Regions from separate parts of the Lysobacter sp. Root667 genome, predicted to be linked through region 1. Evidence: riboswitches for the same ligand, from Rfam matches in the RefSeq annotation. Region 1 holds a riboswitch; each other region holds the start of a gene.
What was found. A riboswitch is a leader RNA that binds a small molecule or an ion and turns the genes downstream of it on or off. The one in region 1 is predicted to bind cobalamin.
Positions count from the first base shown of each region.

Region 2: another riboswitch for cobalamin. It lies ahead of btuB (TonB-dependent vitamin B12 receptor); the one in region 1 lies ahead of ASD78_RS05260 (ribonucleoside-diphosphate reductase subunit alpha).
Region 3: another riboswitch for cobalamin. It lies ahead of btuB (TonB-dependent vitamin B12 receptor); the one in region 1 lies ahead of ASD78_RS05260 (ribonucleoside-diphosphate reductase subunit alpha).

Region 1 is NZ_LMHF01000009.1:342,908-350,448, forward strand. Features, by position in the region: gene gap (type I glyceraldehyde-3-phosphate dehydrogenase) at 1-805, shown strand, start outside; gene ASD78_RS05250 (acyl-CoA thioesterase) at 1,038-1,412, opposite strand; gene ASD78_RS05255 (ribonucleotide-diphosphate reductase subunit beta) at 1,717-2,733, opposite strand; gene ASD78_RS05260 (ribonucleoside-diphosphate reductase subunit alpha) at 2,891-5,239, opposite strand; cobalamin riboswitch at 5,616-5,906, opposite strand; gene ASD78_RS05265 (DUF2339 domain-containing protein) at 6,034-7,541, shown strand, end outside.
Region 2 is NZ_LMHF01000010.1:191,392-198,932, reverse strand. Features, by position in the region: gene ASD78_RS08745 (hypothetical protein) at 1-340, opposite strand, end outside; gene ASD78_RS08740 (LysR substrate-binding domain-containing protein) at 520-1,431, shown strand; gene ASD78_RS08735 (hypothetical protein) at 1,453-1,833, opposite strand; gene btuB (TonB-dependent vitamin B12 receptor) at 2,087-3,931, opposite strand; cobalamin riboswitch at 4,057-4,290, opposite strand; gene ASD78_RS08725 (TfoX/Sxy family protein) at 4,494-4,898, opposite strand; gene ASD78_RS08720 (GAF domain-containing protein) at 4,895-5,377, opposite strand; gene ASD78_RS08715 (hypothetical protein) at 5,443-5,733, shown strand; gene bioD (dethiobiotin synthase) at 5,730-6,404, shown strand; gene ASD78_RS08705 (efflux RND transporter periplasmic adaptor subunit) at 6,526-7,541, shown strand, end outside.
Region 3 is NZ_LMHF01000015.1:160,306-167,846, forward strand. Features, by position in the region: gene btuB (TonB-dependent vitamin B12 receptor) at 1-1,750, opposite strand, end outside; cobalamin riboswitch at 1,902-2,133, opposite strand; gene ASD78_RS18420 (TonB-dependent receptor) at 2,437-4,821, shown strand; gene ASD78_RS18425 (amidohydrolase family protein) at 5,025-7,058, shown strand; gene clpB (ATP-dependent chaperone ClpB) at 7,347-7,541, opposite strand, start outside.

The DNA.
Region 1 (7,541 bases):
GATCGTCAACGGCCAGAAGATCCGCCTGACCCAGGAACGCGATCCGGCCAACCTCAAGTGGGACGAGGTCGGCGCCGAGGTGGTGATCGAATCGACCGGCCTGTTCCTGGACAAGGCCACCGCGCAGAAGCACCTCGACGCCGGCGCCAAGAAGGTCGTGCTGTCGGCGCCGTCCAAGGACGACACGCCGATGTTCGTCTACGGCGTCAACGACAAGACCTATAAGGGCGAGGCGATCATCTCCAACGCTTCGTGCACCACCAACTGCCTGGCCCCGCTGGCCAAGGTGCTGAACGACAAGTGGGGCATCAAGCGCGGCCTGATGACCACTGTGCACGCCGCCACCGCCACCCAGAAGACCGTCGACGGTCCGTCCAACAAGGACTGGCGCGGCGGCCGCGGCATCCTCGAGAACATCATCCCGTCCAGCACCGGCGCGGCCAAGGCGGTCGGCGTGGTGATCCCGGAGCTCAACAAGAAGCTCACCGGCATGTCGTTCCGCGTGCCGACCTCGGACGTCTCGGTGGTCGACCTGACCGTCGAACTGGTCAAGGACGCGACCTACGCCGAGATCTGCGCCGAAATGAAGGCGCAGAGCGAAGGCGCGCTCAAGGGCATCCTGGGCTACACCGAGGACAAGGTGGTCGCCACCGATTTCCGCGGCGACACCCGTACTTCGATCTTCGACGCCGACGCCGGCATCGCGCTCGACGGCACTTTCGTCAAGCTGGTGAGCTGGTACGACAACGAGTGGGGCTACTCGAACAAGTGCCTGGAAATGGTCAAGGTGGTCGCGGGCAAGTAAGCCGCGACGGTCCTGGCGATGCGAGAAAGCCCCGCGGTTGCGGGGCTTTTTCTTTGTGACGTCTTCTTCGGAAGGTCGAGCACGTAGCGGTCCCGAGTCTTCCCCGGCCCGCAGGAAGAGCCGTCGTCGGCTCAGGTCGCGGCCGTCGCTGAATCATGAGCTGGATTCGCAGCTCAACGACCTGCGCAAGTTCCTGCCGATCTCGACCAAGATGCTGGTCGGCGCAGGCGCGTCAATCTTCCGGATACGGCGGCACCGGCGTCGGCACGCCCTCGCGGTCCAGCGCGATCATGGTGAAACGGCCGCGCGTGGCCAGCTGCGACTCGCCGCTGAGCAGGTCCTCGCTGTGCATCTCGACCTCGACCTGCATCGAGGTGCGCCCCACCGAGACCACGCGCGCGATCAGTTCGACCAGCGCGCCCTTGGGTACGGCGGTATGGAAGTCGATCTGCTCCGAGCGCGCGGTCACCACGGTGCGGCGGGCGTAGCGCGAGGCGGCGACGAACGCGGCCTTGTCCATCCACGCCAGCGCCTGGCCGCCGAACAGGGTGCCGAGGTGGTTGGTGTGGTCGGGGAAGACGATTTCGATGATGCGGGCTTCGGTCATGGGGCTTGTGTGTTGGAGATAAGCGACGAGAGTGGCGTCGCAGCATCCCTCACCCCAACCCCTCTCAGCCTTGCACACCCTTCGGGCGCCGCAGGCGGGAGAGGGGCTTTAGCGATGAGAGTGGCGCCGCGGCGAACTGTTCCCTCTCCCGCTTGCGGGAGAGGGCTAGGGTGAGGGGGCTTTTGATCTTCAATAGGGGGAACGAGAGCAAAGGCATTCGCGCCTTTGGCTCTCATCCCTCACCCCAACCCCTCTCCCGCAGGCGGGAGAGGGGCTTTGAGCGGAGAGGCGCACTTCGATGTCCTCAGAACGTCTCGTCGAACGCCACTTCGCCCTGCACGCCAACCTGGTAGGCCGAGACCCGGCGTTCGAAGAAGTTGGTCACTTCCTGCACGTCCTGCAGGTCCATGAAGCCGAAGGGGTTGGTCGAGCCGAAATGCTTGGGCATGCCGAGCTGCGCCATGCGCTGGTCGGCGCAGTACTCCAGGTACTGGCGCATGTCCTTCAGCGACAGGCCGACCACGCCGCCGGACAGCACGTCCTGGGCGAACTGCAGCTCGCAATCCACCGCATCCTCGAACATCTTCACCACCTGCGCGCGCAGATCGGCGTCGAACAGGTCGGGCTCCTCTTCGCGCGCGGTGCGGATGACTTCGAAGGCGAAGGCCATGTGGCAGCTTTCGTCGCGGAACACCCAGTTGGTGCCCGAGGCCAGGCCGTTGAGCAGGCCGCGCGAACGCAGATAGTAGACATAGGCGAAGGCGGCGAAGAAGAACAGGCCTTCGATGCAGCCGGCGAAGCAGATCAGATTGAGCAGGAACTGGCGGCGCTGCTCGCGGGTCTCGATGCGCTTGAGGTCCTGCACCGAATCGATCCAGCGGAAACAGAACTCGGCCTTGGCCCGGATCGAAGGAATGTTCTCGACCGCGTCGAAGGCCTTGGCGCGCTCATTCGGATCAGGCAGGTAGGTGTCGAGCAGGGTCAGGTAGAACTGCACGTGCAGCGCTTCTTCGTACAGCTGCCGCGACAGGTACATGCGCGCTTCCGGCGCGTTGATGTGCTGGTAGAGATTCAGCACCAGGTTGTTGGCGACGATGCTGTCGCCGGTGGCGAAGAACGCGACCAGGCGCTCGACCAGATGGCGCTCGGCCGGGCCGAATTTGTGCTTGAGGTCGTTGACGTCCTGCGAGAAGTCGACCTCTTCGACGGTCCAGGTGTTGCGGATCGCGTCGCGGTACATCTCGTAGAAATGCGGATAGCGCATCGGCCGCAGGGTGAGATCGAAACCGGGATCGAGCAGGCGGGGCGTGGCGAGGGACATGGGATTTCCTTGAATTGCTTTCCTTCTCCCGCGTGCAGGCGAAGGTGCCCGGAGGGCGGATGAGGGCGCTTGGCTGGCGGTGAAGTCGCGAGCGGGCTGCCCTCACCCCAACCCCTCTCCCGCAGGCGGGAGAGGGGCTAAAGCGAAGCGGTGGGGATTACTGACAGGCTTCGCAGGACTCGGGGTTTTCCAGCGAGCAGGCGATCGCTTCGTCCGGGGTGTATTCCGGCTTCGGCGGTGCCGCCACCGGCGCGCTGACCGTGCTCTTGGCGATCTTGGTGGCCGGGCGCGAGCGCAGGTAGTAGGTGGTCTTCAGGCCCCTCTTCCAGGCGTACATGTACATCGAGCTGAGCTGGCCGATGTTCGGGCTTTCGATGAACAGGTTCAGCGACTGGCTCTGGTCGATGTAGGCGCCGCGCTCGGCGGCCATGTCGATCAGCGAACGCATCGGCAGTTCCCAGGCGGTGCGGTAGACCTGGCGCAGCGACTCGGGCACTTCGTGCACGGACTGGATCGAGCCTTCGGCCATCTTGATCCGGTCGCGCATCTCCGCCGTCCACAGGCCGAGCTTCTTGAGCTCCTCGACCAGGTACTTGTTGACCACCAGGAAGTCGCCGGACAGCGTTTCGCGCTTGAACAGGTTGGACACCTGCGGCTCGATGCATTCGTAGCAGCCGGCGATCGAGGCGATGGTCGCGGTCGGCGCGATCGCGATCAGCAGCGAGTTGCGCAGGCCGTGTTCGGCGATGCGCTGGCGCAGCGCGTCCCAGCGCTCGGGCTGCGACGGGGTCACGCCCCAGGCTTCGAACTGCAGCTCGCCGATGCTGGCGCGGGTGTCGTCGAAGCCGGGATGGCGGCCGTGTTCCAGCGCGAGTTCGTTCGAGGCCGACAGGGCGTGGAAGTAGATCGCCTCGGCGATGTCCTGCGACAGCTTGCGCGCGGCCTCGGAATCGAACGCTAGGCGCAGCTTGAAGAACACGTCCTGCAGGCCCATCGAGCCCAGGCCGACCGGGCGCCACTTCAGATTGGCGCGGCGCGCGGTCTCGATCGGGTAGAAGTTCAGGTCGATCACGCGGTCGAGCTGGCGCACGGCCAGGCGCACGGTTTCGGCGAGCTTGTCGAAATCGAAAGCGCCCTTGCCGTCTTCGTACATCTCGACGTGGTGGGAGAGGTTGATCGAGCCCAGGTTGCACACCGCGGTCTCGTCCTGCGAGGTGACCTCGAGGATTTCGGTGCACAGGTTGGACAAGTGGATGACGTTGCCGTCGCGCAGGGTCTGGTTGGAGGCTCGGTTGGACTTGTCCTTGAAGTTCATCCAGCCGTTGCCGGTCTGCGCCAGGGTCCGCATCATGCGGCCGTAGATGTCGCGCGCCTTGACCTTCTTGACCGCCAGGCCGGCGGCTTCGGCCGCGGCATAGGCTTGCTCGAAAGCTTCGCCCCACAGGTCGGTCAGCTGCGGCACCTTGGCCGGATCGAACAGCGACCAGTCGGCGTCGGCCTCGACCCGGCGCATGAATTCGTCGGGAATCCAGTTGGCGAGATTGAGGTTGTGGGTGCGGCGCGCTTCGTCGCCGGTGTTGTCGCGCAGTTCCAGGAACTCCTCGACGTCGGCATGCCACGGCTCCAGGTAGACGCAGGCCGCGCCCTTGCGCTTGCCGCCCTGGTTGACCGCGGCCACCGAGGCGTCGAGCGTCTTCAGCCACGGCACGATGCCGTTGGACAGGCCGTTGGTGGAACGGATCAGCGAGCCGCGCGAACGGATGCGGGTGTAGCTCAGGCCGATGCCGCCGCTGAACTTGCTGAGCTTGGCCACGTCCATGTAGCGCTTGTAGATCGACTCCAGCGAATCCTCGGGCGAGTCGAGCAGGAAGCAGCTCGACAGTTGCTCGTGGGTGGTGCCGGCGTTGAACAGGGTCGGCGAGGACGGGATGTAGTCGAGCTGGGCCATGCGCCGGTACAGGGCCAGGGCGTCGCCGACGTCTTCGCTGAGCGCGCAGGCGATGCGCAGGAAGAACTGCTGCGGGGTTTCGATCACGGTGCGCGCGGTCGGGTGGCGCAGCAGGTAGCGGTCGTACAGAGTGCGCAGGCCGAAGTAGTCGAAGCGCGCGTCCAGGCTGCGGTCGATGGCGTCGTTGAGCTTGCGCGCGTTGGCCTGCACGAAGCTCAGCAGGCGGTCGTTGATCAGGCCCAGTTCGTGGCCGCGCACGACCGACTGCGAGAACGCATGGATCTCGATGCCGGCGACTTCCTTTTCGATCACGTTGCTGAGCAGGCGCGCGGCGAGGCGGCCGTACTCGGGTTCCTCGGCGGTGAGCAGGGCGGCGGTGCGGATCGACAGCTCGTCGAGCTCGCGCGTGGTCGCGCCGTCGTAGAGGCCGGAGATGGTGCGGGTGGCCACGCGCATCGGATCGACCGCGTAGAGGTCCTCGCCGCAGCGGGTGACCGCGCGCACGATCTTGTTGAGGTCGACCGGCTCGCGGCGTCCGCTGCGCTTGGTCACGCTCATGGTGAGGTTGGCGGCCGGCGGGGTTAGGGCGAAACCGGGGGCGGCGTCGGTCTTGCGCGCGGGCGCTTCGGTGGGGGAGGGGGCGGAAGAGGAGGTGCTCGCTGCGGCGGGCGCTTCGGTGGTGGCGGTCATGGGGGCTCCGATGCGTGGGCGCACGGGTCGCCGGCCTCCCTCGAGGGCCGACGTGCGCGGACGCAGGACGCAACACCGGGTGGAGTCGGCGTTGCGGCGTGCGCCCCCGCGGGCGCGAAGTGTTCGAGGATGACGACAGGGTGTCGCGCAGTCCGAGACGGGCTGCGGCCGCGACGGAAGACCGAGGCGGCGGAACGACACCGGCCGCCTTCCCCCGAAGACTCCTGAGCCGGTACCGCGCGGTGTGCGACGCGCGGCTGTCGGCAGGTCTTCGGGCTCGGGACTTGGAGCGAGGGGCGAGTTAAGAGCGGTGGTCGGCAGGCCTCGGCCCGCGTCTCACTCCTCTCTACTCGCTCCTCGGCTCCTCCTAGTGGTGGTCGCTTCCCAGGCGCCGGGCGCCCAGTGCAATGACCACGTTCGTTTCCCATACCGCTGCGGGGCAGCGCCGGCTTTGTCGCCGTCCAGAAGGACGGGTCCGCACCGGCTTCCCTATTAAGCCGATCTCGCGATCGGCACCGACGGACACAACATATTAGGGGTACTTCGATCCGTCAACACGATATGTGGTGAGCGACAGCAGATTCGAAATAAAATCCCGGCGCCCTCGCAGCGGCGCGCTTGGTGTTAACGTGCGGGGCGACAAGGACAGGGGGCGCGGCGCGATGGCAGGACTGGTGACGTTGCTGGTGCTGGTGCTGCTGGCGGTACCGGCGCTGCTGATCGCGGCGCTGGTGATGATCTCCGGCCTCAAGGGCCGGGTCGCGATGTTGGAGGCGAGGGTCGACGAGCTCGGCTCGCGAGCCGCCCGTGCGGCCGATGCCCCGGTCGATGCGCGCGAGGCCGCGATGGCCGCCGAGCCGACCCTGGACGAGCTGATGCGCAGCGCGCCCACACCCGTGGTGCCCGAAAGTCGCGTCGATGCCACGCCGATTGCGCCGCCACGGACGCCTGTGCCCGAATCGTCGGTTCCGCCGCCGGTCGCACCGCCGCCCCTGCCGTCGACGCCACCGCGCGCGGTGTTCGACACGCCGCCGCCGAGCCCGCAGGCCGCCGCACCGGCGCGCGCCGCGCCTGCGGCGGTGCGTCGTCCGCCGCCGCCGGATCCGGCCACCGTATTCGTGCGTGCGGTCAAACGCTGGTTCACCGAAGGCAACGTGCCGGTCAAGGTCGGCATGCTGGTGCTGTTCGCCGGCGTCGCGGCCCTGCTCAAGTACGCGACCGATCAGGGCTGGATGCGCTTTCCGATCGAACTGCGCCTGGCCGGCATCGCCCTGGCCGCGCTGGGCGGAGTGGTGTTCGGCTGGTACCAGCGCGAGCGCAAGCGCAGTTTCGCCCTGAGTCTGCAGGGCGGCGCGATCGGCGTGCTGCTGTTGGTGGTATTCGCGGCCTTCAAGCTGTACGGCCTGATCGAAGCGGGCCCGGCGTTCGGGCTGAGCATCGTGCTGGTCGCCGGCGCCGGCGTGCTGGCGGTGCGGCAGAACGCGATCGCGCTGGCCCTGCTCGGCATCCTCGCTGGTTTCATGGCGCCGATCTGGCTCTCGACCGGGCAGGGCAACCACGTCGCCCTGTTCGGCTATTACGCGGTGCTCAACGCGGCGATCTTCGCGATCGCCTGGTGGCGGCCGTGGCGCGCGCTCAACCTGCTCGGTTTCGTCTTCACCTTCGGCATCGGCACCGCTTGGGGCGTACTGAGTTACCGCGCGCAGGACTACGCGACCACCGAACCGTTCCTGCTGCTGTTCTTCGGCTTCTATCTGCTGATTCCGATCCTGTACGCCTGGCGCCGTCCGGCCGGCAAGCGCGACCTGATCGACGGCTGCCTGGTGTTCGGCACGCCGCTGATCGCGTTCATGCTGCAGGCCGGCCTGCTCGAAGGCGAGCGCATGCCGCTGGCATTCTGCGCGCTAGGCCTGGCCGCGCTGTACGCGGCGCTGGCGTGGTGGCTGCAGCGGCGCGAGCACTTCGCCGCGCTGGCCACGCCGTATGCGCTGCTCGCGGTCGGCTTCGCGACGTTGGCGGTGCCGCTGGCGCTGTCGGCGCAGAGCACCGCCTGCGTGTTCGCGGTCGAAGGCGCGGCGCTGGTCTGGCTGGGGTTGCGTCAACAACGCATCCTGCCGCAGCTGGCCGGCTTCGCCCTGCAGCTGTTCGCCGCGGGCGGTTTCGCGATCGG
Region 2 (7,541 bases), on a different contig from region 1:
CGAACGCGCGCAACGTCAGTCCGCGATAGCTGCTGCCGGGCAGGTCGACGATGTTGTCGTCGATGGTGCCCAGGCCGCCCAGGCTCATCCATAGCGCGCTCTTGCCGGCGAAGTCTTCCCAATCGGTGCTGCCGACCAGGCGTTCCTTCAGGCGCCGATGGCGCACGTCCCACTGCCCGAGCAGCCAGGTCCAGTCGTCGGTGTGCGGGCCCAGGCCGGCGCCGGCCGGCGCGGCCGACGCCAGGCTCCAGGCGGGCAGGCCGAACGCCGCGGCGCCGCCGGCCAGGGCGAGGCCGGCGAGGAGGTCGCGGCGGCTGCGCGAAACCGGCGGCTCCTGCATACGCGGCGCCTCCGTCGCGACGGCACGAGGGCCCAGGGGGGAGGGAGATCGGGCCATGGCTTGCCTCGTGAGGGAGTGCGGTGAGGTGGATGATGGCCAGCCGGAATGGCGGTTGACGACGCGAATATCGGCCTGCAGGCTAAGTCAGACTTATGGTCGCCAGCCGCCGATTCCCCTCCTTGTCCTCGATCCGGGCCTTCGAATCGGCGGCCCGGCTGGGCAGTTTCGCCAAGGCCGCGCAGGAGCTCGACACCTCCTCGGCCTCGGTGAGCTACCACGTGCGGCGGCTGGAGGAGCAGATCGGCGTGGCGCTGTTCCGGCGCTACCCGCACCGGGTCGAGCTGACCGAATCCGGCGAGCTGGTCGCGCGCGAGGCGATCAACGCCTTCGCCGCATTGCGTGCGAGTTTCGTGCAGGCCGTGGACCTGGACGAGACGCGGTTGTCGCTGACCACGCTGCCGACTCTGGGCACCAGTTGGCTGACGCCGAAGCTGGGTCGCTTCCGCGCGCTGTACCCGCAGATCGCGTTCGACCTGGACCTGTCGGTGCCGGCGCAGGATCTGGGCGCGGGCCATTACGACGCGGCGATCCGCAACGGTCATGGCGTCTGGCCGGGATTGCAGGCGATCGAACTATTGCCCGCGATCTTCATGCCGCTGTGCGCGCCGGCGTTGAAGGAAGCCGCGGCCGGCATCGCCGATCCGCAACGCGCGCCGGCGGTGCCGCGACTGGGGCGGCCGGACTGGTGGGCGCTGTGGTACCGCGCCCAGGGCCACGGTGCGGTCGTGCCCTCGGGCGGCTTCGGCAGCAATTTCTCCGCCGAGCACCTCGACATCGCCGCGGCGGTGGCCGGGCACGGCGTCGCGATCGGTTCGCCGATCGTGTTCTTCAGCGAGATCGCGGCCGGTCGCCTGGTGCCCGCGCACGATTTCGTCGCCGGCGACGGCCGCGCGTTCTGGCTGACCTATCCGGTCGCGCGCCAGCACAGCGGCAAGATCGCCAAGTTCCGCGCCTGGTTGGGCGAAGAAGCCGCGCGCGATCGCGAAGCGGCACAGGCCTATATCCGCAGGGCGGTGGTGGCCGGGCCTTGACGCTGTCGGTGCGGTGGTCCGTCAGCCTGCGAAGGAAAACCGCACGAGCGCCATGCACAGCGCGAACAGGTAGGCGTACGAGAAGCGGTCGATGCGCAACTGCATCTGCCCGCGCTTAGCTCGCCACGCGCCGAGCCAGGCCAACGCCGCGCCGGCCAGCAGCGGCGTCAGGATCAGGTTGGCGATGCGCCAGTGTTCCTCGCGCATCAGATGATCGGGGAACACCAGCAGGCTCAGCCAGCCCACAAACGCGCCCAGCAAGGCATAGCCCAGCGCCGCGAGCCACGGGTCAGGACGCTTGCGCAAGGGCTTGGCCATCGAATGCAGGCCGATTTCGATCAGAACCTCGCCGACGATCTGCAGGATCAGCTCGACGATCAGTTCGAACAGGAATTCAAGCACGGCCGACTCCCGGGCAGGATGCGAAGCTCAGGAGAGTCGCGATGGCGGCGAGATAGACGATGACCCGGGCCGATCCGATCTTGCTCATGCGGGCTCTGCGTAAGAAGTTAGTGGATGCTCGCGACCACGGTAATGCCTGTCAATCCAGCGGCCGCGTCATGGACCGCGAGCGCGACGGAGCCGCCGTGTCGCATCGTCGGGCGAAGAAAAGCCCGGCGCGGGGCCGGGCTTTCGGATGCTGCCAGGCGCCGTCTCAGTTAGCCGGCGTATAGCGCAAGGTCAGGAACCACTCGCGGCCGGGCTGGTTGTAGAACGAGACGGTTTCGTAGTCGCGATCGAACACATTGGCCACGCGCGCCTGCAGCGACCACGACGGGGTGAACGCGTATTCGGCGCGCAGGTCGAGGGTGCCGTAGCCGGCGACGAGGCGGGTGTTGGCGACGTCGTCGTAGCGGGCGCCCGAGGCGACCGCGGTCACGCCGAAACGGAAGTCGCCGAAGGCGCGGTCGATGTCGACGCGCGCGCTGCGCTTGGCCCGGCGCGGCAGGTCGTTGCCGGCGAAGAAGCCGACCCGGTTTTCGCTGTCGAGGAAGCTGGCGCTGGCGGCGATGGTCCAGTCGGCGACGGTGGTGTCGACGCCGATCTCGGCGCCGCGCAGGCGTGCGCGCTCGATGTTGTTGGGCAGGAAGATCGAGGCGTCGTAGGCGATCAGGTCGTCGACCTGGGTGCTGAAGCCGTCGATGCGCGCGTTGAAGCGTTCGCCACGGTAGGCCAGGCCGAGTTCCCAGGTCTTGGACTCTTCCGGGCGCAGCGCCGCGTTGCCGAAGAACGGGTAGTAGAGTTCGTTGAAGGTCGGGGCCTTGAACGCGGTGCCGTAGCCCGCGGTCAGGCGCCAGTTTTCGGCGAAGCCCAGGCCCCAGGCGATGCTGCCGGTGGTGTGGCCGCCGAACTGCTCGTTGTCGTCGCGGCGCAGGCTGGCTTCGAGCGACTGGGCGCCGAAGCGGCCCTGGTACTGGACGAAGCCGGCGTGGTTGTCGCGCTCGCTCTCGTCGTAGGCGGTATCGCTGTCGACGCGGTCGCGCAGCCAGTCGAAGCCCACGCTGACCAGCTGGCCTTCGCCGACGCCGAAATCGCCTTGCAGGGCGACGCTGTCGCGGTCGGTGGAGAAGAAACCGTTGGGCGTGCTGCCGAGGAAGTTGTCCGACGAATCGCGGTTGCGGCCGGCGCTGAACTGCAGGCGCACGGCTTCGGACGGACGCCAGGTGGCCTTGCCCCCGATCACCTGCTGCACGACTTCGGAGTAGTTGACGAAGCTGCCGTCGTACTCGTTCTCGCCTTCGGCGCGCAGGGCATGGCCTTCGAAGCTGAGCGCGTCGGTGGCGTCGAAGCCGCCGCGCAGCGACAGCGAGCGGTTGCGGTAGCCGTCGCGGTCGGGCTCTTCGGTAAAGCAGCCGGCGAACAGGGTGCTGGAGCCGTTGCAGGCGTTGATGCCGTCGGTGCGCTGGTAGGCGGCGTCGGCGCCGAACCAGCCGCGGCCGATGCGGCCGCCGACGCCGGCGCTGGCTTCGCGGTCGCCGTGGCTGCCGACGGTGACGCTGGCGCGCGGTGCGACCGCGCCGCGATCGCGGCGGGTGAAGATCTGGATCACGCCGCCGATGGCGTCGGCGCCGTACAGGCTGGAGCGCGGGCCGCGCACGATCTCGACGCGGTCGATCAGCGCCACCGGCAGATCCTGGAACGAGGCCAGGCCGGAGGTCGGCGAGCCGATGCGGATGCCATCGACCAGGACCAGCACGTGATCGGTCTCGCTGCCGCGCAGCGACAGCGTGGTCAGCTTGCCCAGGCCGCCCTGGTTGCCGATGGAGATGCCGGCGCGGCCGCGCAGCAGGTCGGGCAGCGAGCGCGCCTGGCTGCGGGCGATGTCGTCGCGGGTAATCACTTCGACCGGCGACAGCGCGTCGTTGGCGCTGATCGCGGTGCGGGTCGCGGTGACGACGACATCGTCGAGGTCGGTGGCCTCGTCGTGGGTCTGCGCCTGGGCGAGAGCGGGCAGGGCGAGAGCCATGGCGATGGCCAGGGACAGGTTCGGAACACGCATGAGCACTACTCCAGAGGCGCGGCGTTCGTGCCGCGCCGTCGATCAGGGGAGTCGCGAGGAGAGAGAGGCCGCGAATGCGGGCGCTGGACGCGCCGACGGTCGCCGCCGCGACGCCCTCCGCATCGCAACCAGTCGCGCGTCGTGGCCGGTCTCCGGACTCGCGAGCCGGGGCCGTGGCCCCGCCTGCGGCGCCTTCCCGTGCCTATGCACAGTGGCGGTTGCCGCGGTCGACTCGCTTACCGTTGCGGGGGCAGTGCCGGGCTGGCCCGGTCGCGCTCAAGGAGCGCTGGGGCGTCACCGGCTTCCCGTTTCAGCCCGTGCGGCGGATGCCGTGGGTCACCTCGAAGCGCGCGCAGTCTACGCGATTGGGGGCGGTGGGGCCAAAAGGGCTGGGGTTTGGGGGGGCGGCGGTGCTGTCAGCCCCTCTCCCGCTTGCGGGAGAGGGGTTGGGGTGAGGGCAGCGCGAGTGCGGTGTTCAAACCCGCAGCGTGCCCTCATCCGCCCTTCGGGCACCTTCTCCCGCGAGCGGGAGAAGGGTTCGGCGCGGGGCGGCGCGAGTGCGTTACTCGCGCTCTTCGGCCTCGTCCCGCCCTTCGGCCGCGGGCTCGTCGTCGTAGCCGTCGTCGTACGAGGGCGGCATCGCCACCGTGTCTTCGGTCAGCACCGTGGTCCGCACCGGGCCGGCGGCCGGGCGGTTGCGCGGCGCGGGCAGCAGCGCGGTGGCGGCTTCGGCGGCGGCGATCAGTTCGTTGCGGCGCGTGTCCGGGACTTCCTGCCAGTGGCAGTTCAGCAGCGCGCCTTCGATCGCGTACAGCAGGTTCAGGGTCGGCTTGAAGCCGGCGCGCTTGACGCGCATGAAGGCTTCGACGGTGCCGACCGCGGCGATGTCCTCGTAGGAGCGCAGGCCGACCTGGCGCAGCCAGGCCGCGCTCTTGGGACCGATGTTGCGTAGCTTGGCCGCGGTCATCGCAGCGACTCCACGAAGGCTTGCGCGATCGCTTCCAGGCCGCGCTGGTCGTCGGCGTCGAAGCGGTCGAGCTTGGGGCTGTCCAGGTCGAACACGCCGATCAACCGGCCGTCCAGGGACAGCGGCACCACCAGCTCGGAGTTGGACGCCGAATCGCAGGCGATATGGCCCGGGAAGCGGTGCACGTCGGCGATGCGCTGGGTCTGGCCGCTGGAGGCCGCGGCGCCGCACACGCCCTTGTCGAGCGGGATGCGGATGCAGGCCGGCAGGCCCTGGAACGGGCCGACCACCAGCTCGCGGCCGTCGTAGAAGTAGAACCCGACCCAGTTGAGGTCCGGCAAGGCGTGGTAGACCAGCGCCGACAGGTTGGCGGCGTTGGCGACGCGGTCGCTTTCGCCCTCGATCAGGGCGCGCGCCTGGGCCAGGAGCAGCTCGTATTGTTCCGGCTTGCTGCCGGACAGGGGGTTGGCGGCGAACATATCGCGAGTGTAGCAGCGGCACGCCGGGGTATTACCATGGCCGGACTCCGCCCCTGGGAACGCCGATGACCGAGCCCGCCCAGACCCCGCCCGCTTTCCGCGCCCGCGGCCGTCAGGCGACGCGGCCGGAAAGCTTCGGCGCTGCCGCATTCGCGTTCTCGCTGACGAAGCGGGCGAGCCTGTTCGACGCTCTGCCCGATACCGTGGCCGAATTGCGCGAAACCCTGCGGCGGAGGGCGACCTTCGTATTCTGCTTCGTGTATCCCCTGCGCATGGTTTCCAGTGCGATGGCGATGTTCACCGGCAGGGTCAAGAGAGACTTGTGCATCGCACCGTCCATGGCAGTTCCGGCTTGAGCGCGCGCAGTTACTTCATCACCGGCACCGACACCGGCATCGGCAAATCGCATGCCAGCGCGACCTTGCTGCATGCGCTGCGCGCCCAGGGGTTGCGCGCGGTCGGCATGAAGCCGGTCGCCAGCGGCTGCGAGGTCAGCGCCGAGGGCCTGCGCAATGAAGACGCGCTGCTGCTGCAGGCGGCCAGTTCGCCGACGCCGGCCTATGCCGACGTCAATCCCTATGCGCTGCATGCGCCGTTGGCGCCGGAACTGGCTGCCGCGCAGGACGGTGTCGAGATCGCGCTGCCGATCTTGCTGGCCGCGCACGCGCGCCTGGCGGCGCAAGCCGATGTGGTGGTGGTCGAGGGCGTGGGCGGCTGGGCCGCGCCGCTGTCGGCGAGCTTGGACCAGGCCGACCTGGCGCGCGAATTGGGCGCGGCGGTGGTGCTGGTGGTCGGAATGCGGCTAGGCTGCATCAATCACGCGCGCCTGACGGCGCGCGCGATCGCAGCCGACGGCCTGCAGTTGATCGGTTGGATCGGCAACGAGATAGACCCGCACATGGATCGGCGCGACGACAATTTCCGCTTATTGCAGCAGCGCCTGGATGCGCCGTGCTGGGGCCGGCTCCCCTACACATTCCAGCCCGAACCAAGGCACTTTTCGCACCTTCTCAACGTGTCGAAATAGCGCTTATCCCGTGACTTATGGGGGGTGGGGGCGAATATCAGAATGTTAGACTTTCGAGTATAGGAATTAGAACAATCACCGAGCGGGCACGCTCTAGAACGATGGAATCGGAGTCCTACCCATGATCATGAACCCGCGCTCCGTGGCTCTGGCCGCTGCGTTGGCACTCGCTCTCTCCGCCTGTGGCGGCGGCAACGAACAAGCCGGCGGCGCGCCGCCTCCGCCGGAGCTGGGCGTGATCAAGGTGCAGCCGGCGAGCGTGCCGCTGCAGAAGGACCTGGTCGGCCGCCTGGCGTCCTACCGCAGCGCCGACGTGCGCGCCCGCGTGCCGGGCGTGCTGCAGCGTCGCGTGTACGAGGAAGGCCGCGACGTGCGCGAAGGCCAGGTGCTGTTCGAAATCGATCCTGCGCAGATGCGGGCCGAAGTCGGCCAGGCCCAGGCCTCGCTGGCCTCGGCCCAGGCCAACTACGCCAACGCCAAGGCCGCCGCCGATCGCGCGCGCCGCCTGGCGCCGGAGAAGTTCATCTCGCGCTCCGACCTCGACAACGCGCTCGCCGCCGAACGCAGCGGCTCGGCCGCGGTGAAGCAGGCCGAGGCCGCGCTGGCCAATGCGCGCATCAACCTGGGTTACGCGACGGTGCGCTCGCCGATCAACGGCCGCGCCGGCAAGCAGCAGGTCACCGAGGGCGCGCTGGTCGGGCAGGGCACGGCCACGCTGTTGACCACGGTCGACCAGATCGACCAGCTGTACGTGAACTTCTCGCTCGGCGTCTCCGAGCTGGAACAGATTCGCCGTGCCCTGGGCGGCCAGAGCCAGAGCGAGACCCAAGTGCAGGTGATCCTGCCCGACGGCACCGTCTACCAGCGCCCGGGCACCTTGGACTTCTCCGGCGACGTGGTCGATCCGGCCACCGGTGCGATCGCACTGCGCGCACGCGTTCCGAATCCGGACAAGACCCTGCTGCCCGGCACCTACGTGACCCTGAAGGCGACCCTGGGCAACCAGGCCAACGCCTACCTGGTGCCGCAGGCCGCGTTGCAGCGCGACGCCGCCGGTTCCTACGTGCTGGTGGTCGGCGGCGACGGCAAGGTCGCCCGCAAGGGCGTGACCGCCGACCGCAGCCAGGCCGGCAACTG
Region 3 (7,541 bases), on a different contig from region 1:
TTTCGTAGCGCTGGTTGAACGCATTGTTGGCCGCCAACTGCAGGCTCCAGGACTCGTCGAAGCGGAAGCCCATGCGCAGGTCGGTGGTGGCGTAGCTGTCCAGGCGGCGGGTATTGGCCAGGTCGTCGTAACGGCTGCCGGCGACATAGACGCTGCCGCCGAAACTGAAGCGGCCGTAGCGGCGGTCGGCATCGAAACGGGCGCTTTCGCGCGCCCGCCGCGGCAGGATCTTGTCGCGACTGCTGCTCCGGCTGTCGTTGCGCGGATCCAGCCAGGTCGCGCTGGCGCGCAGGTCCCAACCGGCGAGCGTGGTGTCGACGCTAGCCTCGACGCCGCGGATGCGGGCGCGATCGATATTGCCCGGCAAGCCGATCGAAGCGTCGAACGCGATCAGGTCGTCGACCCGGGTCTGGTAGCCGTTGAGCGACCAGCCGCCCCAGGCATGCTCGCCGCGCAGGCCGAGCTCGAAGCTGCGCGATTCCTCGGGCTTGAGATCGGCGTTGCCGAAGCCGGGGAAGTACAGCTCGTTGAAGGTCGGCGCCTTGAACGCGGTGCCGTAGCTCGCGGTCAGGCGCAGCTGTTCGCTGAAGTTCCAGCCCCACAGCGCGCTGCCGATGGTCTGGCCGCCGAACTGGCTGTCGTCGTCGCGGCGCAGGCTGGCCTGCAGCGAATGCACGCCGAAGCCGTACTGGTACTGGCCGAACAGGCCGCGGTTGATGCGGCGGTCGTGGGCGTAGACGGTGCTGCTTTCGACTTCGTCCTGCTGCCAGTCGTAGCCCAGGCTGAGCAGGCCGCCGCCGAGGCCGAAGTCGCCCTGCAGCGAGCCGAGCTTGCGGCGGGTGTTGAAGGTGCTGGAGTAGACGCCGTTCCTGTAGTTGTCGCTGAGGTCGGCGCTGCGGCCCAGGCTCAGGCCCAGCGTCGCGCGCTCGGACGGCGCGTAGCGCAGGCGCGCGCCGGCGACCTGCTGCACGGTGTCGGATTGATTGTTGCTGCTGCCGTCGTACTCGTTGCGGCCCTCGGCGCGGAACAGACGCGCTTCGGCGTCCCAGGCCTCGCTGAAGCGGTAACCGCCTTGGGCGGTCAGCGACAGGTTGCGGTAGCCGTCGCGATCGGGCGAGTTGGTGAAGCAGCCGGCGCCGCCCGGCGAGGGCTTGCCGCGGCAGGCGTTGATGCCGTCGGTGTCTTCGCTGGCGGCGTTGATCGAATACCAGCCGTTCTCGCCCTTGCCGCCCACGCCCAGGCTGCCGCGGCGCGTCCGCCAGCTGCCGATCGAGGCGCTGGCGTGCGGCGCGAACGCGCCCTGCGGACGTCGGGTGAAGATCTGGATCACGCCGCCCAGCGCTTCGGAGCCGTACAGGCTGGAGAACGGGCCGCGCACGATCTCGATGCGTTCGATCTGCTCGACCGGAATGTCCTGCAGCGAGGCGCCGCCGCTGGTCGCCGAGCCGATCTTGATGCCGTCGATCAGGACCAGCACGTGGTCGGATTCGGTGCCGCGCAGGAACAGCGAGGTCGACTTGCCGGGACCGCCGTTGTTGGCTATCGACAGGCCGGGCGTGCCGCGCAGCAGGTCCGGCAGGTCGGCCGGTTGCAGGCGTTCGATGTCCTCGCGGTCGATCACGGTGACCGAGGCCAGGGTCGCGTCCTGGGTCTGCGCGGTGCGGGTGGCGGTGACGACGACCTGGTCGAGGTCGGTGGCGGCATCGGCGGCCACGGCCGGGGCGACGGCGGATAGCAGCGCCGTCGCCAGCGCAGTGCGGCGAAGGACGGAATGACGGAAATTCAAAGCATGCTCCTGGTCCGCGCCTACCCGCGCGGAATCGATGGATCGGAGACACGCAGGAGGGAACGACGAGGCGACGAAGCGCGGACGCAAGGCGGCCCCATGACAGCGCCCACCGCGTGTCGGGTCAGCCTCAGGCCGGTCTCCGGGCTCGCAAGCGAGGGCCTCCAGCCCTCCGATCCGCGCCTTCCCATGCATGCGCACAGTGGCTTCGTTGCGGATCGTTCGTCTTGCTTACCGTTGCGGGGGCAGCTCCGGAATAGCCGTCGCTTCGTTGGAAGGACTGGCGCACCGGATTCCCGTTTCAATCGCCGGCGGGGCCGGCAATCACCTCAAGCCCGCGCATGTTAACAGCCCGGCCGCGGCCGGCCGGCATGACGAAACGGCATGAGCGGGGGGCGACCGCGGAGTTCCAGGCTGCAGGCACCGCTGCGCCCCACTCGTTTGCGGGCCGATCCGGATCCGAACCAGCGCCCGATCCGGACGCCGACGCGGCCCCGACCTTCGATTTGGCAACCGCCGTCACAAACCGCCCGAACCCTATACCAATTGGCTATCGCTTCATGCGGATATCGGTTTGACCGGGTTGTTAGAACCGTGTTAAACCAAAATGACATCGCTACCAATCCCTCCGCCGCAAGGAGCCGCGCACCATGTCCGTTGCTTTCCGCGCCGTCCGTCGTCCGCTCGCACTCGCCCTGCTCGCCGCCCTCGCCGCTCCTGGCTACGCCCAGCAAGCACCCGCTCCGGGCGAACCCGCCTCCGAGGCCCACACCCTGGACCAGGTGATCGTCACCGGCACCCGGGTCAGCGATCGCACCGTCGCCGAGTCCAGCGCGCCGATCGACATCATCACCCCCGAGGCGCTGGAGGCCACCGGCACGGTCGAACTCGCGACCGCGCTGGCGCGCGCCCTGCCCTCGCTGAATTTCCCGCGCCCGGCGATCACCGACGGCACCGACGCCGTGCGCCCCGCGCAGCTGCGCGGCCTGGCGCCGGACCAGGTGCTGGTGCTGGTCAACGGCAAGCGCCGCCACACCACCGCGCTGATCAACCTCAACGGCAGCCAGGGCCGCGGCTCCTCGCCTGTCGACCTCAACGCGATCCCGATCGCCTCGATCGAGCGCGTGGAAGTGCTGCGCGACGGCGCCTCGGCGCAGTACGGTTCCGACGCGATCGCCGGCGTGGTCAACGTGGTGCTCAAGGGCAGCGACCACGGCGGCAGCATCGCCGCGCGCTACGGCCAGTACAGCGCCGGCGACGGCGAGCAGTACCAGCTGTCCGGCGACGCCGGCTTCAAGCTCGGCGAGAACGGCAAGCTGCACCTGGCCGCGCAGGGCGGCCATCAGGACCAGACCAACCGCGCGCGCCCGTTCCAGGGCGTGGTCGAACAGCGCTACGGCGATCCCGACATCGACAGCGGCGCGGTCTCGTACAACGGCGAGTACAGCCCCACCGACTATCTGACCTTCTATTCCTTCGGCAGTTACAGCAAGCGCGACGTGCTCTCCAACGGCTATTTCCGCTTCGCCGGCGACCCGCGCAACATCCCCTCGATCTACCCCAACGGCTTCCTGCCGCAGATCCACAACGTCAGCAAGGACCGCGCCGCGGTGGTCGGCCTGCGCGGCGAAACCGCCGGCGGCACCCAGATCGACTTCAGCTACAACTACGGCCACAACGAGCTCAGCTTCGACATCGAGCACACCCTCAACCGCAGCCTCGGCCCGACTTCGCCGACGGAGTTCTACGCCGGCGCGCTCGAAGTCACCCAGCACGTGCTGAACCTGGACTTCGCCCGCCCGGTGGACTTCGGCTGGCAGTACCCTGTGACCTTCGCCTGGGGCGCGGAGTGGCGCGGCGAGGAATTCTCCCAGCTCGCCGGCGAGCCGCTGTCCTACGCCAACGGCGGCGTGCCGGCCTCGAACGGCCAGATCATCCCGGGCGCGCAGGTGTTCTCCGGCTTCCGCGCCAGCGACGCCGGCGATTTCGACCGCCACAGCTATTCGCTGTACGCCGACGTCGAGGCCGACCTGACCGACAAGTTCTCCGCCGGCATCGCCGCGCGCTTCGAGAGCTACAGCGACTTCGGCGACACCACCTCGGGCAAGCTGTCGGCGCGCTACGCCTTCACCGACAAGGTCGCCCTGCGCGCCACCGCCTCGACCGGCTTCCGCGCGCCGTCCCTGCAGCAGCAGTTCTTCCAGTCGATCGCGACCAACTTCATCAGCGGCGTCCCGTACGAGATCGGCACCTTCCGCGTCGACAACCCCGCCGCGGTCGCGCTGGGTTCGGAGTCGCTGAAGGCCGAAGAGTCCACCAACTACAGCCTGGGCCTGGTGCTGCAGCCCAGCGACGGCCTGTACATCACCATCGATGCGTACCACATCAAGGTCGACGACCGCATCCTGCTGTCGGAAAACCTGACCAGCACCGCGGTGCGCAACTACCTGCAGGCCAATGGCTATCCGGGCATCGGCGGCGGCCGCTACTTCACCAACGCGGTCGACACCAAGACCCAGGGCGTGGACATCGTCGCGACCCAGGCCTTGGATCTGGCATCGGGCAAGTTCAACCTGACCCTGGGCTACAACTACTCCAAGACCGAGATCGAGAAGATCGCGCCCAACCCGGCGCGCCTGGCCGCGATCGATCCGGCCGCGGTACGCATCGGCCGCACCGAGATCGGCCGCATCACCAAGGGCGCGCCCAAGGACAAGTTCTTCCTGGCCGGCGATTGGGACACCGGCAACTGGAGCTTCAACGCCACCGCCACCCGCTACGGCGAATTCACCGAACTGCACGCCACCAATCCGTTGCTGGACCAGACCTTCGGCGCGAAGTGGACGCTGGACCTGGCCGCGACCTACCACCTGGACAGCTGGGACTTCACCGTCGGCGGCGACAACGTGCTCGACGAGTACCCCGACGAGTCCAAGCTGGTGTTGGGCACGCGCAACTACCTGCCCTACAACACCGCCTCGCCGTTCGGCTTCAACGGCGCCTTCGCCTACCTGAAGGTCGGCTACAAGTGGTGATCTGAGCCGCGGATCGCGGCCGCATGCGCTCGCCGACGGCCCGGACTTCCGGGCCGTCGCTTTTGGCGCACCGCCGACGCGACGCATCGCCGCCGGCCCCGGGCTTCGATCTCCGTCGCGCGCGGCACATGCGTCGCGGTGTGGATTCGTTATAAGGAAGACCGACGCCGCGCCCCGCGGCGGCCATGCCCAAGGAGGGCGCCATGCGCTTCGCCGGTCCGTTGCTGTTGTCGCTGGTACTGTCCACCGCCATCGGCGATGCCCTCGCCGCACGCCGCGAACAAGTGGTGCTGATGCAGGGCAACGTCGCCGGCAAGCAGATCGTCGAGACCGCCACCGACGGCTCGATCCAGGTGGAATACCACTTCAGCGACCGCGGTCGCGGCGACCGCAGCAAGACCCGCTGGCGCCTCAATCCCGACGGCACCCTGGCCGACTACTCGGGCAGCGGCAACGACTACCTGCTCAACCCCTTCGAAGAGCGCTACCAGGTCAGCGGCGGCCGCGCGAGCTGGAAGAACCCCAGCGAACAAGGCGAAAAGACCCTGGCCGCGCCCGCGTTCTTCCTGCCGCTGCAGGCCCCGCCGGAAGTCAGCGGCGCCCTCGCTCGCGCGCTGCTGCAGGCGCCCGATCGCAAGCTCGCGATCCTGCCCGCGGGCGAGGCGCGCCTCGAAACCCTGGGCGAGCACGAGGTGATCGGCAAGAACGGCCCGGTCAAACTGAGCCTGCAGCGCATCGTCGGCCTGGATTTCACCCCAGGCTCGCTGTGGCTGCGCAGCGACGGCTCGACCGCCGCCGCGATCTACGCGTCGGGCTGGTTCGTGGTCATCGACACCGAGTTGCAGGACGCGCTGCCCAAATTGCTGGAACTGCAGGAGCGCGCCGATGCGAGCTGGGGCGCCGAGTTCGCGCAGCGGCTCACCCATGCGCCCAAGGGACCGCTGCTGATCCGCAATGCCCGCCTGTACGATCCGCGCGACCTGAGAGCGACGGCGGGCACCAGCGTGCTGATCGAGGGCGAGCGCATCGTACGCGTCGCCCCCGACGCCCAGCTCAAGGCGCCGGCCGGCGCCGAGGTGATCGACGCGAACGGCCGCTTCCTGATGCCGGGCCTGTGGGACGTGCACAAGCATTACGCGTCGATCCAGGACGGCGCGCTCGACATCGCCGCCGGCGTCACCAGCGCGCGCGACGTCGCCAACAACTTCGACACCTTCCCCGAACGCGTGAAGCGCTTCGAGGCCGGCACCGAGATCGGCCCGCGCGTGATAATGGCCGGCTTCATCGACGGCCCCGGTCCCTATGCCGGCCCGACCAAGATGCTGGTCGACACGCCGGAGGAAGCGCTCAAGGCCGTGGACTTCTACGCCGACCGCGGCTACATGCAGATCAAGACCTATTCGTCGCTGAAGCCGGAACTGTTCCCGATCATCGCCGACCGCGCCCACGCGCGCGGCCTGCGCGTGAGCGGGCACGTGCCGGCCTTCATGTCGGCGCGCCAGTTCATCGAGGCCGGCGCCGACGAACTGCAGCACTTCCTGTTCGTCGAACTCAACTTCATGTACCCGCGCGTGCAGGACACCCGCACCAAGGCGCGCCTGACCGAGGTCGGCGAGCACGCCCACGAGTTCCCGCCGGAGAAGGCCGAGGTGCGCGAGTTCGTCGACTTCCTCAAGCGCCACCACACCGTGCTCGACCCGACCATGGCCCTGGCCGAGGATCTGTACGCCGGCGATCCCGACAGCAAGACCCCGCCGGGCTTGCGCGGCGTCGCCGAACGTTTCCCGCCGCAGGCCCAGCGCGGCCTGAGCTGGGGCGCGCTGAAGCCGCCGCACGGCAAGGAAGAGGCCTACAGGCAGGCGTTTCCGACCATGCTGCGCCTGCTCAAGACCGTGCACGACGCCGGCGTGACCATCCTGCCCGGCACCGACGCGCTGGCCGGTTACATGCTGCACGCGGAACTGGAGGTTTATTCGCGCGCCGGCATCGCCAATGCCGAAGTGCTGCGCCTGGCGACACTGACCCCGGCACAGGTGCTGGGCGTGGACAAGGACCGCGGCGTGATCGCGCCGGGCAAGCTCGCCGACCTGGTGCTGATCGACGGCGATCCGCTGCGCGACATGAGCGACATCCGCAAGGTCGACCTGGTGTTCAAGGGCGGCAAGCGCTACGACCCGGCCGAGATCGAGCAGGCGCTGGGCATCGTGCCGCGCAAAGCAGCGGTGGCTGCGAACTGAGACAGCGGCCGCGGGGCGGTACGTCGCGATCGGAGTTCAATCGCGGCTCACGCCGCTCCCACAGTACCGGCGACGCGCCCCTCGCATTCGGACGCCGTTTTCTGTGGGAGCGGCGTAAGCCGCGATTTCCCCAACACTCATGTATTTTCCGCAAACGAAACGGCCCGCATCGCGCGGGCCGTTTCGTAATCCAAGTGTGCAGCGTCGCCCGCATCGCATCCGGACGCCGCCGCCTTCTGTGGGAGCGGCGTGAGCCGCGATCGCCTCAACGCGCACCCAGTTTCCAAATCAGGCTTTGCGGAACACCAGGTGCCCTGCCTCGGCTTCGACCTGGATGGTGTCGCCGCTGACGAACTCGCCGCCCAGGATCTTCTGCGCGAGCGGGTTCTCCAGTTGTTGCTGGACCGCACGCTTGAGCGGACGCGCGCCGTAGACCGGGTCGAAACCGACGTTGCCGATCAGGGCCAAGGCCGCATCCGACAG